DNA from 2 places in the Xylanimonas ulmi genome. Region 2 is predicted to be linked to the other one. Evidence: riboswitches for the same ligand, from Rfam matches in the RefSeq annotation. Region 2 holds a riboswitch; the other holds the start of a gene.

Region 1 (3,469 bases), 2.2 Mb from region 2:
ACCTGTCGGCCCTGACCGGGCTGCAGCGCGAGCTGCTGTCCTGCGCGATCGACGCCGTGCGCGTGGGCGGGGTGGTCGCGTACGTGACGTGCTCGCCGCACCTGGCCGAGACCCGCCTGGTCGTCGACGACGTGCTGCGCCGCCGCCGCGTCGACGGCGTGCCCGATGCCGAGCGCATCGACGCGCCGGCCGCGCTGCGCGCGGTCGTGGCGCCCGGCGTCGACCTGCCGCTGGGGGACCGGGCGGACGCCCAGCTGTGGCCGCATGTGCACGGCACCGACGCGATGCACCTGACCTTGGTGCGCAGAGTGCGCTGACGGCTCGCGATCCGCCGCCACCCGTCGACCCCACGCAGCTCCCCCTACGCTGTTGGCCATGGCAGCCTTGATCAGCCCGAGCATCCTGTCCGCAGACTTCGCGAACCTCGAGCGTGACCTGCACGCCATCGCGTCGGCCGACTACGCGCATGTGGACGTCATGGACAACCACTTCGTGCCGAACCTGACTCTGGGCCTGCCGGTGTTCGACCGCCTCGCCGCGATCTCGCCGCTGCCGCTCGACGCGCACCTCATGATCGACGACCCCGACCGTTGGGCGCCCGCCTACGCCGAGGCCGGCGCCGCGTCCGTCACGTTCCACGCCGAGGCCGCGCAGGCGCCCGTACGCCTCGCCCGCGAGCTGCGCCGCCTGGGCGCCCGCGCCGGCGTCGCCCTGCGCCCCGCCACCACCGTCGAGCCGTTCCTCGACCTGCTCGCCGAGGTCGACATGATCCTCGTCATGACCGTCGAGCCGGGCTTCGGCGGTCAGTCGTTCATCGAGGGCACGCTGCCCAAGATCCGCCGCGCCCGCCAGGCCATCAGCGCCGCGGGCCTCGACGTGTGGGTGCAGGTCGACGGGGGCGTCTCACGCGCGACCATCGAGCGTGCCGCCGACGCCGGCGCCAACGTGTTCGTCGCAGGCTCCGCCGTCTACGGCGCCGACGACCTACCCGCCGAGATCGCCGCGCTGCGCGCGCTCGCCGACGCGCACCCGCACTGACGAGTCCGCACAGCCCGCCTGACAAGGCCGACACGGGAGGCAGCCATGGTCCGAAGGACGATCACGACGCTCACAACCCTCGTCGGGGCGCTCGCTGCGGCGCTCGCGGTCGCCGGCGGTTGTGCCGCCACCGGCCCCGGCGAGGCGTGCGTGGACTGGGTGACCTTCGACACCCCCGCGGCGGCCGCGCAGGGCCACCTCGTGGTGCGCGGCGACGTCGTCGGGCCGGCGGGCTCGACCACGGCCTTCGGTGTGCGGGCCCAGCGCTGGGAGCTGGACGTCCAGGCCGTCCTGGCCGGTGACGGAGCGGAGCCGGGGGAGCGGATCACCGTCACGTCGACCCCCGTGACGTGCGACGGCTCGGGAGAGCGCTACCCCGGCGGCGACCCGCTCGACACCGACCAGACGGTCGTGGTGATCCTGCAGCGGTCCCCGGCCGACGCGTCGGTGGGCGAGCCGGGCGGGCTGCGCACCGTCACGCCCTTCGACGGCGTCGTGCCGCCCGCCGCGGACGGCGGACTGCCTGACGCGTGGCCCGCAGGCCACCGCCCGTAGCCGCCCCTGCCCGCCCGCGCCGTCTCGTGCTCCGGACGGCGCGCGACCGCACGTTGCGCGCACAGGCCCTCGCCTGGCAGCATCGGGTCCAAACATGCTCCGGGGTCGGTGAAATTCCGAGCCGGCGGTGACAGCCCGCGAACCACACGAGAGCGATCTGGTGTGGCCGACCTGGTGGAACTCCAGGGCCGACGGTGAGAGTCCGGATGGGAGGAAGCATGGGCGGCGTGCGCCATCGCGCGCCGTGACACGCCGCGGCGTGCCCTTGCGGGCATGCCGCCGGTCGTGGACCCCGGAGCGCCGAGGCTCCGGAGGACCGATGGGCACGACGCCAACGCACGTGGCGGACCTCGCCGCCGCGATGGACCGTGCGCTCACGCTCGCCGCCCGTGGACCCGCGCACGGCCCCAACCCGCGCGTCGGCTGCGTGCTGCTCGCCCCCCAGCGGCCCGGGGACGTCGCGCGGCGCGTCATCGGCGAGGGCTGGCACCGCGGAGCGGGGACCGACCACGCCGAGGTCGCCGCGCTCGCCGACGCCCGCGAGCGCGGGAACGACCCCCGCGCTGCCACCGCCGTCGTCACGCTCGAACCCTGCGACCACACCGGCCGCACGGGCCCGTGCGCGCGCGCCCTGCTCGACGCGGCCGTCGCCGAGGTGGTCTACGCGCTCGACGACCCCGGCCAGGCGTCGGGCGGGGGAGCCCAGACCCTGCGCGCGCACGGAGTCCTCGTCAGCGGCGGGCTGCGCGCCGCGGCGTCCCTCGACCTCGTGCGCGCCTGGCGCCACGCCCTGCGCGCCGCACGCCCCTACGTCACCCTCAAGCTCGCCACCACGCTCGACGGACGCGTCGCCGCCCCCGACGGCACGAGCCGCTGGATCACCGGCCCCGCCGCGCGCGCCCACGCCCACGCCGTGCGCGCCACGGTCGACGCCATCGCCGTCACCACGGGTACCGCGCTCGCCGACGACCCCGCCCTCACCGCGCGCACGCCCGACGGCGCCCTCGCCGGCCACCAGCCCCTGCGCGTCGTCGTCGGCCACCGCGACCTGCCGCCCGGCGCCCGGCTGCACGGTCCCGGGGGGCAGGTCGTGCGGCTGCGCACCCACGACGCGGCGACCGTGCTCGCCGCGCTGCACGAGCGCGAGGTGCGCCACCTGCTCGTCGAGGGCGGACCCGCGCTCGCCACCGCGCTGCTCGCCGCCGGCGTCGTCGACGAGGTGCACGCCTACCTCGCCCCCGTCCTGCTCGGCGCCGGACCCTCCGCCGTCGCCCCGTTCGGCGTCACCACGTTGTCCGGCGCACCCCGCTGGCGAACCGTCAGCGTCCAGCGCCTCGGCGACGACGCCCTGCTCGTCGCACGCGCCGAGCCGACCGAGCCCGTCGACCCCACCGAGCCAGCCCACGTCAGCGAGCCGGCCCATCCCACAGACCCCGCCCACACCACCGGCAAGGAGCACTGATGTTCACCGGAATCGTCGAGGAGCGCGGCCGCGTCCGCGCCCTCGAACACCGCGGAGACGGCCGCGACGCCGTGCTCACCATCGAGGCCGACCACGTCACCGCCGACGCCCGGCACGGCGCCTCCATCGCCGTCGACGGCGTCTGCCTCACCGTCGTCGACCTGCCCGGCGGCGCGTTCACCGCCGACGTCATGCCCCAGACCCTGCGCCTGACCACGCTCGGCGCACTGCGGCCGGGCGCACAGGTCAACCTGGAGCGCGCCGTGCCCGCAGCCGGACGGCTCGACGGGCACGTGGTCCAAGGCCACGTCGACGGCGTCGCCACACTCACGTCGCGCACCCCCGGGCCACGCTGGGACGAGCTCACCTTCGACCTGCCCGAGCCTCTGCGCCGCTACGTCGCCCCCCAGGGCT
Region 2 (3,469 bases):
CATCGACGGCGAGAAGCGGTGGATCGGCCTCGGATCGTGCGGCGACCTCGCCGTCGTGTGGGCGCGGCTGGTCGGCGAGGGCGGCGACGGGCAGGTTCACGCCTTCCTCGTGCCGCAGGACGCCGCGGGCTACCGCGCCACGACGATCGAGGGCAAGGTCGCGCTGCGCGCGATCACGCAGGCGCACATCGTGCTCGACTCCGTGTTCGTGCCGCTCGACGCCGCACTGCCCGGCGCGACGTCGTTCCGGGCGGCCTCACGGGTGCTGTTCGCGACGCGGCTCGGCGTCGCGTGGGCCGCCGTCGGGCATGCGATCGCCTGCTACGAGGCGGCGCTCGCGTACGCGGGCCAACGCGTCCAGTTCGGGCGGCCGCTCGCCGCGAGCCAGCTCGTCCAGGAGCGGCTGGCCCGCATGCTCGCGATCGTGACGCAGTCGCAGGTCCTGGTCGCCCAGGTCACGCGCCTGGCCGAGTCTGACGCGCTGACCGGGCCGCAGGCCTCACTCGCGAAGATGACGTGCACGCGCGGGGCGCGCGAGGTCGCCGCCATCGCGCGCGACCTGCTGGGCGGCAACGGCATCCTGCTGGCGAACCGCGTCGCGCGGCACTTCGCCGACATCGAGGCGTTGCACACCTACGAGGGCACCGAGTCGGTCAACGCCCTGATCATCGGGCGCGACGTCACCGGCTACTCGGCGTTCGCGTAGGCCAACGGCGCGGGGCGCGACTCGCGGCGGTGGATGCGCCACCACACGATGAACCCGACGATGGTGAACGCGCCGTAGAACACGTACATCAGGCCGGTCGCGTAGTACCCGCCGCGGAACAGGAGCGGCACGCCGACGGCGTCGACCGCGACCCAGATGAGCCAGAACTCGACCCAGCCGCGGGCCATGCCGTAGGTCGCGAGCACCGAGCCCATAAAGATCCAGGCGTCGGGCACGGGCGCCCAGGAGTGCAGCATCCCGAACACCCAGGCGAAGAACGCCGTCCCGGCCGCCATGGCCAGCACGAGGCCCCCGCGCTGACGCCACGAGGCCCAGGTCGGGTGCACCGCCACGGCGTTGGCGCCGCCCTCGCGTCGGGTCTGGCGCCAGCGCACCCAGCCGAACACCGAGACCGCGATGAACATGACCTGACGGCCCGCCTGGCCGAGCATGTCGGGGTGATCCCCGGCGATGCCGAACCACGAGCCCAGGAACACGGTGAACAGCAGCACGTTGCCCAGGATCCCGACGGGCCAGGCCCACACCTTGCGCCGCATCCCGCCGAGCGCCGACGTCATGCCGATGACGTTCCCGACGATCTCGCGCCAGTACATGGACTGGTCGCCGATCGTCAGCTGAGCGTCGAACAGGTGCTCGAAGATCCCCATTCCCGCGTCCTCCCTCGTCAGGCACCGGTGCGCGGGATGAGGAGGGACGTCGCCGCGTGTGCGCGGCGCGCCAGAACGTCGCCCTGCGGCGACGCGTGCTTCCTCCCATCCGGACTATGACCGTCGGCCCTGGAGTTCCACCAGGTCAACCGGCCGGCCTCCGCAAGGAGGGGGCGCGGGTCGCGGGCTATCACCGCCGGTTCGGATTCTCACCGACCCCGGAGCACGTCGTGCGTTTCTTGCTCGATCAAAGCATGACACAACGTCGTTCATTCCCGGACATGCGGCCCCTACCGCTCGTGCCCGGCCGCGTCGCCGTCAGCCGAGCGCGTCGCGCACCGCGCGTGCGACCGCCTCCGGCTCCGCACCCGGTTCCAGGTATGCGACGACGACGCGCGCGCCGTTCGCGCCCGCCGTCGTCGTCGCCAGGCTCGCCGCGCCCGACGCGAGCTCACGACGGCGCACCAGGTCCGCCGTCGCGCCGCGGCGCAGCTCGGCGAACGCCTCCTCCAGGTCGGGAACGAGGTCCAGCTCGGGGTTGCGCAGCCACCGGCGCAGGATCGCGTTGTGCACGGCGACGACGCCGGCCGAGAACGCGATCGACTGCACCGTCGAGGAGCGGTCGGCGGGCAGCGTGTCGCGCAGGTACTTGGTGAACGCCCGCTCGTAGCGGTGGGTGGTCACCAGCTCGCGGTCGCGCAGCGCCGGCACGATCTGGAGCAGGTGGTGACGGGCCAGCGACGTCTCGCGCTGGCCCACGTGATGGTCGAAGACGAGGCGCGCGGCGCGGCACACCTCGAGGTAGGGGTCGACGGCCGGGTCCCAGGAGCGCTCGGGCAGGTCGCCGTCGTCGAGCGCGTCGGGGCGCGTCGCGGCGAGCATGACCACGACCTCCTCGAGCAGCAGCTCGTGATCGGCGAAGACCACATCCTCCTTGGAGCGGTAGCGGCGGAAGAAGGTGGCGCGGCTGACCTGGGCGGCGTCCGCGATCTCCTCGACGGTGGTCTGCTCGTAGCCCTGCCGGGAGAAGAGCTCGATCGCGGCGTCGACGGCCTGTGCGTGGGTGTTCGACGTCCGGACGGCGGTCATGGGGCGAGGTTATCGTCCGGCCCGCCGCGGGGGGAGGGACTCAGCGCCGGGGACGGTCGAACTGCGCCTCACGCGCCTGTCGGTGTCGCCGCCCGAGCCATCGGACCTCGCGCAGCGCCACGGCGGCCGACACCGCGAACGGCGCCCACGCCCAGGGGTGTCCGCGCAGCACGCCGCCGAGCGAGACGAGCGCGAGCCCCGCGCCGCCCATCACCGTCCACACGCTGGCCCACCGGATCCCCACGCCCGGCAGCGTACGCGTAAGGTCGGCCGCGTGACCGCGACGCCTGACACCTCGCCCGTCCCCCCGGCCGCCACGACGGCCCCGCCCACCGTCGACGTGTACGTCGACCCTCTGTGCCCGTTCGCGTGGATCACCTCGCGCTGGGCGCTGGAGGTCGCGGCCCAACGCCCGGTGAGCCTGGCCTTCCGGCTCATGAGCCTGTACCTGCTCAACGAGGGCCGTGACCTCACGCCCGAGTACCGGGCATCGATCGACGCGAGCCGAGGCATCGGCCGCGTCGCCGCCGCCGTCCAGACCGAGCACGGCCCCGACGCGTTCGCCGCGTTCTACACGGCCGCCGGCACGCGCATCCACCCTGGACGCGACAAGGACTACGACGCCGTCGCGCGCGCCGCGCTCGCCGAGGCGGGGCTGCCCGCGGCGCTCGCGGACGCGGCGACGTCGGACGCCTACGACGAAGCCCTGCGCCAGTCGCACGAGGCCGGCATGCGGCCCGTGGGGCAGGACGTGGGCACGCCCACCATCCACGTCGACGGCGTCGCGTTCTTCGGGCCGGTGCTCAACCGCATCCCGCGCGGGCAGGACGCGGTGCGGATCTTCGAGGGCGCGCTCGCCCTCGCGAGCTTCCCCGGGTTCTTCGAGCTCAAGCGGACCCGCACGGGCGGACTGGACTTCTCATGACCCTCGACCTGCGCGTCTTCACCGAGCCTCAGCAGGGCGCCTCCTATGACGACCAGCTCGCCGTCGCCCAGGCGGCCGAGC

What was found. Region 2 has a riboswitch for FMN ahead of pnuC (nicotinamide riboside transporter PnuC). Riboswitches for the same ligand answer to the same signal wherever they lie in the genome.
Region 1: it holds a riboswitch for FMN, as region 2 does, so the genes downstream of both, ribD (bifunctional diaminohydroxyphosphoribosylaminopyrimidine deaminase/5-amino-6-(5-phosphoribosylamino)uracil reductase RibD) here and pnuC (nicotinamide riboside transporter PnuC) in region 2, are expected to answer to the same signal.

Annotation. Positions count from the first base shown of each region.
Region 1 is NZ_SGWX01000001.1:1,271,021-1,274,489, reverse strand. Features, by position in the region: gene EV386_RS05860 (RsmB/NOP family class I SAM-dependent RNA methyltransferase) at 1-317, shown strand, start outside; gene rpe (ribulose-phosphate 3-epimerase) at 376-1,038, shown strand; gene EV386_RS05850 (hypothetical protein) at 1,084-1,593, shown strand; FMN riboswitch at 1,685-1,816, shown strand; gene ribD (bifunctional diaminohydroxyphosphoribosylaminopyrimidine deaminase/5-amino-6-(5-phosphoribosylamino)uracil reductase RibD) at 1,913-3,055, shown strand; gene EV386_RS05840 (riboflavin synthase) at 3,055-3,469, shown strand, end outside.
Region 2 is NZ_SGWX01000001.1:3,485,189-3,488,657, forward strand. Features, by position in the region: gene EV386_RS16005 (acyl-CoA dehydrogenase family protein) at 1-706, shown strand, start outside; gene pnuC (nicotinamide riboside transporter PnuC) at 688-1,374, opposite strand; FMN riboswitch at 1,468-1,603, opposite strand; gene EV386_RS16015 (TetR/AcrR family transcriptional regulator) at 1,693-2,463, opposite strand; gene EV386_RS16020 (hypothetical protein) at 2,504-2,707, opposite strand; gene EV386_RS16025 (mycothiol-dependent nitroreductase Rv2466c family protein) at 2,738-3,388, shown strand; gene EV386_RS16030 (LLM class F420-dependent oxidoreductase) at 3,385-3,469, shown strand, end outside.